2 regions of the Streptomyces sp. YGL11-2 genome follow, and region 1 is predicted to be linked to the other one. Evidence: riboswitches for the same ligand, from Rfam matches in the RefSeq annotation. Region 1 holds a riboswitch; the other holds the start of a gene.

Region 1 (4,713 bases):
CAGCACCCCCTGGACGCCGTGTTCGCCGCAGTCGCGGACCACGTCGGGGACGCCGGCCGCGGGGACGGCGATGACGGCCAGATCGACCGGCTCGGTGATCTCGCGCAGCGTACGGGCCGCGGGGACGCCCTCCGGCTCCAGGAGCCGCAGGTCTTCGGGGAAGGCGTGGTTGACGGCGTACAGGCGGCCGGTGAAGCCGGAGTCGAGGACGTGGCGCAGCGCGGTGCGGCCGACGCCGCCGGGGGCGCGGCCGGTGCCGATGACGGCGACCGAACCGGGGGCGAGCAGCCGCTGGACGGAGCGTGCTTCGGCGCGCTGCTCCCGGCCGCGCATCACGGCCATCGACTGCTCGGTCGGTTCGAGGTCGAACTCCAGGCGGACCACGCCGTCCTCGAAGGTGCGCTTCTGGGTGTAGCCGGCGTCCGTGAAGACCTTGATCATCTTGGAGTTGGCGGGCAGCACCTCGGCGGCGAACCGGCGGATGCCGCGCTCCCTGGCGACCGCCGCGATGTGCTCCAGGAGGGCGGAGGCGACACCACGGCCCTGGTGGGCGTCCTGGACCAGGAAGGCGACCTCGGCCTGGTCGTCGTCGGGGCTCTTGGCGGGCAGGCCCCGGTCGTCGATCCGGTCGTAGCGGACGGTGGCGATGAACTCGCCGCCCACGGTGGCGGCCAGGCCGACGCGGTCCACGTAGTCGTGGTGGGTGAAACGGTGGACGTCGCGGTCGGACAGACGGGGGTAGGGCGCGAAGAAGCGGTAGTACTTCGACTCGTCCGAGACCTGCTCGTAGAAGGAGACCAGCCGCTCGGCGTCGTCGGGCGTGATGGGGCGGATGCGCGCCGTCCCGCCGTCGCGCAGCACCACATCGGCTTCCCAGTGGGTCGGGTACGCATGATCAGGCGGCGTCTGCATGCCGACAGCGTACGGCCGGGCACTGACAGCCGGCTCGGCGTGCGTACGCTCGGCCGCAGGGCCGTCTCCGGCGGGTCGAACGGCCGGGAGATACGGCCGGGAAGCCGGACCTGGAGGTCAGGACGAAGGACTGTGGGAGCACCGCCCACAGCGTGAGAGACTGGTCTAGACAACAGTCACGACTTGAAGGGCAACACCATGGCTGAGCGCCGCGTCAATGTCGGTTGGGCCGAGGGCCTGCACGCCCGCCCCGCGTCGATCTTCGTCCGTGCGGCCACCGCGTCCGGTGTCCCCATGACGATCGCCAAGGCCGATGGCAACCCCGTCAACGCGGCCTCCATGCTCGCCGTGCTCGGCCTGGGCGCCCAGGGCGGCGAGGAGATCGTGCTCGCCTCTGACGCCGAGGGCGCCGAGGCTGCACTCGACCGCCTGGCCAAGCTGGTCACGGAGGGCCTGGAAGAGCTCCCCGAGACCGTCTGAGACCACTCGAAGCCCTCCGCGGCCCCGCTCGCACCCGCCGGGCCCGCCGGGACTTCCGCCGATGCGGCCCCGCCGCGACGACCGGACACGGTCGCCGCGACGGGGCCGTCTCGCTGTCCGCGGTCCGGTACTCGGCACACAGGGCCGGCATGGCGGGACCTCTGGCCGATCACGGGACCGCCGGCGAATACGGGAAGCGGATATCCGGACCGAACGACGCGGAAATTAAGCTCACGGGAAATAACATCCCGCGAGAATCAACGACCACCTCGGGCGAAATCGACGGAATACCGGATGCGCCTACCCCATCCCCCCGACATGCCGCACGGAAATACAGAAACGCATTCCGGCCCGCACAGGAGTCATTGCGGCCCACTCAAGAGTCTTTCCGCACCTCTTTGTATACGGCCCGCGTGTTAATTCCGCGCACGCGCCGTGTTGACGGGCCGTTTCGAATCGCTCACGGCCGCCGCGGCGGGGCGCCGCAGCCGGTGCACCGGAAGGGAGCGCTCGATGTGAGCCGCCATCAGGGCACGGGCCCGATCGGCATCGCTCCGCGCCACCGCGTCCAGTACGGCACCGTGCTCGTCCCAGGCGTCGGCGACCCGGGCCGTCGGCTCCACGACGTACATCCACTCGATCTTGCGCCGCAGCTGGGTGAGCAGCGCCGTCAGGCTGGGGCTGCCGGCCGCCTGGGCGAGCGTTTCGTGGAACCAGCCGTCCAGTTGGCGCAGATCCGCGGGGTGGCCGTGCCGGGCGCGCTCCCGGCCGAGCCGCACCAGGCCGCGGAGCACCTTGAGGTGGGCGGGGCTGCGGCGGACGGCCGCGCGGGCGGCGCCCATCGGCTCCAGGAGGGCACGGATGTCCAGGAGGTCGGCGGCTTCCTGCTCGGTCGGTTCGGCGACACAGGCGCCCGCGTGGTGGCGGGTGGTGACGAAGCCCTCGGACTGGAGGGTGCGCAGCGCTTCGCGCACCGGGACTCTGGAGACTCCGTAACGCGCGGCGAGAATGTCCTCGATCAGCCGGCTTCCCGGCGCGAGCACGCCGGAGACGATATCGTCGCGAATCGCTGTGCACACCGCATGCGCGGAAATGTGGCCTCGCATCGTCCGTGCCTCCGCCGTATTCCCCTCGAAAACGCCGCCGATCGGCGCCTTTCCCTCGACTCTATTCGACCAGGACGAGGTTTCCTGCGGATGCCGTGAATTTATCGATATTTTTTGGCCGATGCGGCGGAGGTCCAGTGGCCGGTGGACCGGCCGGACACCCGGCCCTGCGGAGACGGCGACGGCGGATACGACCGGATGCGGCGGATACGGCGGAGCCCCGGCCCGCGTGGGGGGCGGGCCGAGGCTCCTGGGGGACGCGCGATGCGGCGGGAGGTCAGACGCTCACGCCGTGCGAGCGGAGGTAGGCGACGGGGTCGATGTCCGAGCCGTACTCGGGGCCGGTGCGGGCCTCGAAGTGGAGGTGCGGACCGGTGGTGTTGCCGGTGTTGCCGGAGAGGGCGATCTGCTGGCCGGGGGTGACGGTCTGGCCGACGGAGACGCCGATGGACGACAGGTGACCGTATTGGGTGTACGTACCGTCGTTCATCTTGATCACGATGTTGTTGCCGTACGCACCGCCCCAGCCGGCCTCCACGACGGTGCCCGAGCCCACGGCGTGGACGGACGTCCCGTAGGCGGCGTGGAAGTCGATACCGGTGTGGCTGCCCGAGGACCACAGGCCGCTCGACGCCTTGTACGGGGTGGAGACGTAGGAGCCGTCCACAGGGGCGACGAAGGTGTTGAGGCGCTTGCGCTCGGCCTCGCGGGCGGCGCGCTCCTTGGCCGCCCGCTCCGCCTCGGCCTTCTTCTTGGCCTCCTCGGCGCGCCGCTTGGCCTCGGCCTCGGCCTTCGCCTTCGCGGCGGCGGCCTCGGCTGCCGCCTGCTGCGCGTCGGCCTGGGCCTCGATCCGGCCGGCGAGCTCGTCACCCACGACGACGGCCTGCTGGAGTCCGGTGTCGTGGTGCGCGGCCTCGCCGGTGGCGGCCAGCGCGGGCGACGCCATGGAAGCGACGACACCGGAGGCCGCGAAGGTGGCTATGCCGGCGATGTTGCGGGTCGTACGAGCGGTGCGGCTCGCACGGCGGTGCTTCCCGGTGGCACGGGTGAACGCCATGTACTGGCTGGTCCTTTCCTTCCCTCTCGCCTACCGGGTTAGCTGACGGGTTCGGAGCAGGAAGGTCTCCTACGGGCTCCTCCGGAGAGGGGCCCGATTCACCCCAAGGGACATGTGGGTCCCCGGCTCCCCTGGCTCGCGCCGTACGGGGACTCGGCGATGGCTGTCCGGTGCCACTGTTGTGGCGGTCTTGTGACGAACAGCCGGACCGACGCTAAACGGGACAACTTTCAATCGGCAAACAGAATCGGCTGTTTGTGCGGGACGCCACACCTCGGAAGGGCAACCAGCAGCGCGGGACGGGACATCAGCGGCACGGACCGGCAACGCGGGCCGGCGGTACGCACGGAACACGCGGCGTGCCCGTCCGACGGGAGCACGGTGACACGTGGAAACGGGCAGCGGGCTCGCTGCGGCCGGCGGCGGACATGCGACGGCTCCCGTGGCGGGTGACCACCACGGGAGCCGCTTTGTCGCCAAGTGACCAGCCGTCACATGACGGGCGTCATGCCGGCGGACGCTAGCCGCCGACGACCGTCACCTCGCCGATCCCCAGTGTCTTGACGGGCTCCACGATCTGCTCCGCGTCGCCCACCAGGACCGTCACCAGGCGGTCCACCGGGAACGCGCTGACGGCCGCCGCGGTCGCCTCGACCGTGCCGGTCTCCGCGAGGCGGACGTACAACTGCGCCTGGAAGTCGTCCGGGAGGTGCTGCTCCACCTGGTCGGCGAGCGTGCCGGCGACGGCCGCCGCGGTCTCGTACTTCAGCGGCGCGACGCCGACGAGGTTCTGCACCGCGACATCGCGTTCGGCGTCGGTCAGCCCCTCTGCCGCGAGGGTGCGCAGCACCGTCCACAGGTCCTCAAGGGCCGGTCCCGTGGAGGCGGTGTCCACCGAGCCGCTGATGGCCAGCAGCGAGGCACCCGTGGCGCCCTCGGGGGACGAGGGTGCGGAGGACCGCAGCACCTGCCCGAAGGCACGCACCCCGTAGGTGTAGCCCTTCTCCTCCCGCAGCACACGGTCCAGTCGGGAGGTGAGCGTGCCGCCCAGGCAGTACGTGCCGAGCACCTGCGCGGGCCACACCCGGTCGTGCCGGTCGGGTCCGGTCCGGCCGATGAGCAGCTGCGTCTGAACGGCGCCGGGGCGGTCCACGATCA
Region 2 (4,713 bases), on a different contig from region 1:
TCCTCGGTCTCGCCGGAACGGTGCGACATCATGCACTTGAAGCCGTTGCGCTGGGCCAGCTCGACGGCGTCCAGGGTCTCGGTCAGCGAGCCGATCTGGTTGACCTTCACCAGCAGGGCGTTGGCGGAGCCCTCCTCGATGCCGCGGGCCAGGCGCTCCGGGTTGGTGACGAAGAGGTCGTCGCCGACCAGCTGCACCTTGGCGCCGAGCCTGTCGGTGATGACCTTCCAGCCGGCCCAGTCGTCCTCGAACAGCGGGTCCTCGATGGAGACGAGCGGGTAGGCCGCCACCAGCTCCTCGTAGTACTCGGTCATCTCGGCGGCCGAGCGGTCCTTGCCCTCGAACTGGTACTTGCCGTCCTTGTAGAACTCGGAGGCGGCGACGTCCAGCGCCAGCGCGATGTCCTGGCCGGGGGCGTAGCCGGCCTGCTTGATGGCCTCCAGGATGAGGTCGAGTGCCTCGCGGTTGGAGCCGAGGTTGGGCGCGAAGCCGCCCTCGTCGCCGAGGCCGGTGGACAGGCCGCGCTCCTTGAGGACCTTCTTGAGGGTGTGGTAGACCTCCGCGCCCCAGCGCAGCGCCTCGGAGAAGGACTCCGCGCCGATCGGGGCGATCATGAACTCCTGGATGTCCACGTTGGAGTCGGCGTGCGAGCCGCCGTTCAGGATGTTCATCATCGGGACGGGCAGGATGTGCGCGTTCGGGCCGCCCAGGTAGCGGAACAGCGGCAGGTCGCTGGCCTCGGCGGCGGCGTGCGCGACGGCGAGGGAGACGCCGAGGATGGCGTTGGCACCGAGCGAGCCCTTGTTGTCGGTGGCGTCCAGGTCGAACATCGCCTGGTCGATCAGCCGCTGCTCGGTCGCGTCGTAGCCGACCAGCTCCGGGCCGATCTGCTCGATGACGGCGAGGACGGCCTTCTCCACACCCTTGCCCAGGTAGCGGTTCGGGTCGCCGTCGCGAAGCTCGATGGCCTCGAAGGCGCCGGTCGAGGCACCGGACGGCACGCCGGCACGGCCGGTGCTGCCGTCGTCGAGGCCGACCTCGACCTCGACCGTGGGATTACCTCGCGAGTCGAGAATTTCGCGGGCTACGACGACGTCGATGGACGGCACGTTGTCTCCTTCATGGGTGTCTGGAGTTCTGCAGCACGAGCCTAACGGCCCCGGGCGGATCCGCTCGCCCTCGGCCCGCTCCGTGGGACGGAAAAACCCAACAAGCAGGCCAAAGGCCCAGTTCACGGAATGTTTGGGTGCATTGTTCGCTGAGCGGGGAAAGCGGCGGAAGGCGCCCGTCGGGCGGGCTGCGCGATGTCACGGACGCGACGTCAGGGACGCGACGTCAGGGACGCGACGTCATGACGTCATGGAGAAGCCCCGCCGCGGCGCGCTCGGGGGAAGTACGCGCCGGGGCGGGGCAGGCTCGGACGGCCGGTCCGGATCGGGTCCGGCTCACGTTCGGCTCAGACGGCCGGGCCGGCCGAAGCGGCTCAGATGCTGAGCTTCTGGCCCGGGAAGATGAGGTTCGGGTTGCCGCCGACGACGGACTTGTTGGCCGCGTACAGCGCCTTCCAGTTGGTGCCGTGCGCCTTGGCGATCTTGGCGAGGGTGTCACCGGACTTCACGGTGTAGGTCTCGCCGGAGCGGTGCGAGTGCTGCGGGGCCGGCTGGGCCTTCTCGCGGACCGGGGCGGACTTCTTGGTGGTGCCCTCGGTCTTCTTGCGGGTCTCGGTGGTGCCCTGGCTCTTCTTGACGGCGGAGCCGGACGCGTCGACGTTGGCGGCCGGGCCACCGGCGGTCAGGTTGCCGGCGCCGGCGCAGGACCAGGCACCCGGGCCCTGGATGGCGAGCAGCTTCTCGGCGACGGCGATCTGCTGGTCCTTGGTGGCCAGGTCGGCGCGGGCCGCGTACTTGGTGCCACCGGCGGCGGCCCAGCTGGAGTTCGAGAACTGCAGGCCACCGTAGTAGCCGTTACCGGTGTTGATCGACCAGTTGCCGCCGGACTCGCACTGGGCGACCTTGTCCCAGGTGGCGACCGAGGCCGCGGAGGCGGAGGTGGCGCCCATCAGCGGGACGGCGACGGCGGCACCGGCGACACCGGCCAGGGTGGCGACGCGGACGGCCTTGGAGCTGCGACGGTGCTTGCCCTTGTTGATCAGCATGGTGCGTTCGTTTCCTCACCGACGCCTACGAGGTGAGCTGTCGGGTTCGGGCCATGTGAGTTGCCCGGCCGTGTGTGCTGCACACACGGCTTCACCCCAAGCCGGCTGACCCGCTTTCACGGGCGGGGCCGGCACCTACCTTGGGTCCCCCGCTCCTGCCTTCGGCGCTTGCGCGTCGGTTGCCTCCGACCGCCGGCAGGATTCGGCGTGCGATCGCAGAGCCCGCTTTGGCGAGCGGTCCCGACCGTAAGCAGTAACCCGCTTGGTGTTCAAACCCCATGTTCTGAACCAAGTTGACCGTTTTTGATCATCGCAGGTCACATTTCCGCAGGTCGGCACCGGTATGGCAACGGGGGGCGGGCCAGGACCCACCCCCCGCAACGAGAGCCTTGTCTCACTTTGGAGAAACCGGACGAACCGCCGGTAACTACCCTTCCCCGTGCCCGAGATCGAGCAGCTGACCTGGGCGAATCAGGTCCGCGTCGGCGCCGACGACGTCCTTGTTGTGCGCGTAGAGCGCGGGCCAGCCGCCGGGCAGGTCATGGCTCCCGGCGATCGCTGACAGGGTGTCACCGGGACGTACGAGGTACCGGTCGGCACCCGCCGGGGGCGTGCCGTGCGCGTCACCGCCGCGGGAGGCGTGGCCGCCCGGGGAGCCGGCGGGGTCGTCGCCCCGGTCCTCGTCCGGGCCCGCGCCGGTGCCGCGACCCTTGCCGCCGTCACCGCTGCCGTTCCTGCCGTCACCCTTGCCCTCGCCGTCGTCCGGGGCGCCGCGGTGCTTGCCCCGGCCGGGCGGCACGGACGGGGCCGGCCGGCCGTCGCCGGGCCCGGGAGAGGCCGTACCGGACGGCGACGGGGTCGCCGACGGGCCGGTGGGGTCGGTGGTGGGGTCCGTGGTGGGGTCGGCAGGGCGATCGCCCTTATCGCCCTTGTTCCCCTTGTCCCCCTTGTTGCCGTGGTCGCCCCGGTTGCCCTTGTCGCCATGGTTTCCGCGGTCGCCCTGGTTGCCCTGGCCACCCTGATCGCCCTGGTCGCCAGCGTCCGTGGAGCCCGGGGTGTCGGGTCCGGGCGCCGAACCGGACGGGCCGGCGGTGCCCGAGTCGTCGTCCGACCCGTCGGAGGGGTCGGCGGTGTGCGAGTGCGACGGGCGCGGGGAGGGCCTGGTCGTGCTGCCGGGGTCGACGTCCGGCGTCCGGCCGTCCTTGGTGAGGCCGGCGTTGGCCGCGCAGCCGGGGAAGGCGTCCGGGCCGCGGTCGTCGAGTATGGCCTCGGCCACGGCGATCTGCTGGGCGCGGCTGGCGAGGTCGGGGCGGGAGGCGTAGGCCGAGCCGCCGTAGCCGTCCCACATCTCCTGGGTGAGCTGCAGGCCGCCGTAGAAGCCGTTGCCCGCGTTCGCGCTCCACACCCCACCGCTCTCGCACTGGGCGACCTTGTCCCAGGTGGCGGTGTCGGCGGCGTGGGCGCCGCTGGCGGCGAACAGCGGCAGGGCGAGGCCCGCGCCGGTTACTCCTGCCGTGACAAAAATGGCCGGTGCTTGACGGGGTCGACGATGCCGGCCGTTCCCGGAACGCATGCGGTTGCCTTTCGCGCGGCGGTTGAGTTGTCGGATCGGCGCCACAGTGGCCCCGGCCGGTCCGCCGGGTCCTGCCGTCGGTCCGGCCGCCGGTCGAACATTCGACCGCGATCGTCCGTGGAAAGGTAGCCGGGGTCACGGGTAGTCACAAGTCGGTGTAGTGGAGATCACGCGTAGGTCACGCAGCTGACGTCATGTCAGGTTCGGCTGGGCTCGTCGACCTTCGCCGGTCAGCGGCCGTTCGGCGTGAACTCCACCGGCAGGGACCGCAGTCCGCGCATGATGAGCCCGCCGCGCCAGCGCAAATCATCCGGTTCCGCCGCAAGCCGGATGTCCGGGAGCCGGGTCAGCAGGGTGGCGAGTGCGGTCTGCCCTTCGAGGCGGGCCAGCGGCGCACCGAGGCAGTAGTGGATCCCGTGCCCGTATCCCAGGTGCGGGTTGTCACGCCGGGTGAGGTCGAGGACGTCCGGCTCGGTGAACCGCGCCGGGTCGCGGTCGGCGGCGGCCAGCACCACGAGCACCGGGTCCCCCTCGGCGATCCGCTGCCCGCCCAGCGTCAGGTCCCGGGTCGCGAACCGCCAGGTGGCCAGCTCCACGGGACCGTCGTAGCGCAGCAGCTCCTCGATGCCGGTGGCGAGCAGTTCGGTGTCGCCGGCCGCCATCGACTTCTGGAGCAGCTCGCGCTGGGCGGGGTGGCGCAGCAGCGCGTAGGTGCCGTTGCCGATGAGGTTGACGGTGGTCTCGAAACCGGCGAAGAGCAGGATGAAGGCCATCGCCGCGGCCTCGTTCTCGGTGAGGTGCTCGCCGTGGTCGGAGGCGCGGATCAGGCCGGAGATCAGGTCCTCGTCCGGGGCGGCCGTCGCACCCAGGCCGGCCCGCTTGCTGTGGATCAGCTCGGCCAGGTACGTGCGCATCTTCTTCACCGAGCGGGCGACGCCGCCGCGCGGCCCCCCGCCGGACCCGGCTTTGGTGTGTCGCAGCATCA

The links. A riboswitch is a leader RNA that binds a small molecule or an ion and turns the genes downstream of it on or off. The one in region 1 is predicted to bind cyclic di-AMP.
Region 2: linked by a shared signal. The riboswitch ahead of ACO1BR_RS23575 (transglycosylase family protein) and the one ahead of ACO1BR_RS29285 (M23 family metallopeptidase) in region 1 are both predicted to bind cyclic di-AMP.

What each region holds. Positions count from the first base shown of each region.
Region 1 is NZ_JBNHIN010000031.1:82,951-87,663, reverse strand. Features, by position in the region: gene ACO1BR_RS29300 (GNAT family N-acetyltransferase) at 1-912, opposite strand, end outside; gene ACO1BR_RS29295 (HPr family phosphocarrier protein) at 1,111-1,392, shown strand; gene ACO1BR_RS29290 (GntR family transcriptional regulator) at 1,809-2,498, opposite strand; gene ACO1BR_RS29285 (M23 family metallopeptidase) at 2,776-3,555, opposite strand; cyclic di-AMP (ydaO/yuaA leader) riboswitch at 3,568-3,724, opposite strand; gene ACO1BR_RS29280 (M16 family metallopeptidase) at 4,076-4,713, opposite strand, start outside.
Region 2 is NZ_JBNHIN010000021.1:70,729-75,441, reverse strand. Features, by position in the region: gene eno (phosphopyruvate hydratase) at 1-1,109, opposite strand, end outside; gene ACO1BR_RS23575 (transglycosylase family protein) at 1,484-2,155, opposite strand; cyclic di-AMP (ydaO/yuaA leader) riboswitch at 2,163-2,332, opposite strand; gene ACO1BR_RS23570 (transglycosylase family protein) at 2,583-3,728, opposite strand; gene ACO1BR_RS23565 (cytochrome P450 family protein) at 3,959-4,713, opposite strand, start outside.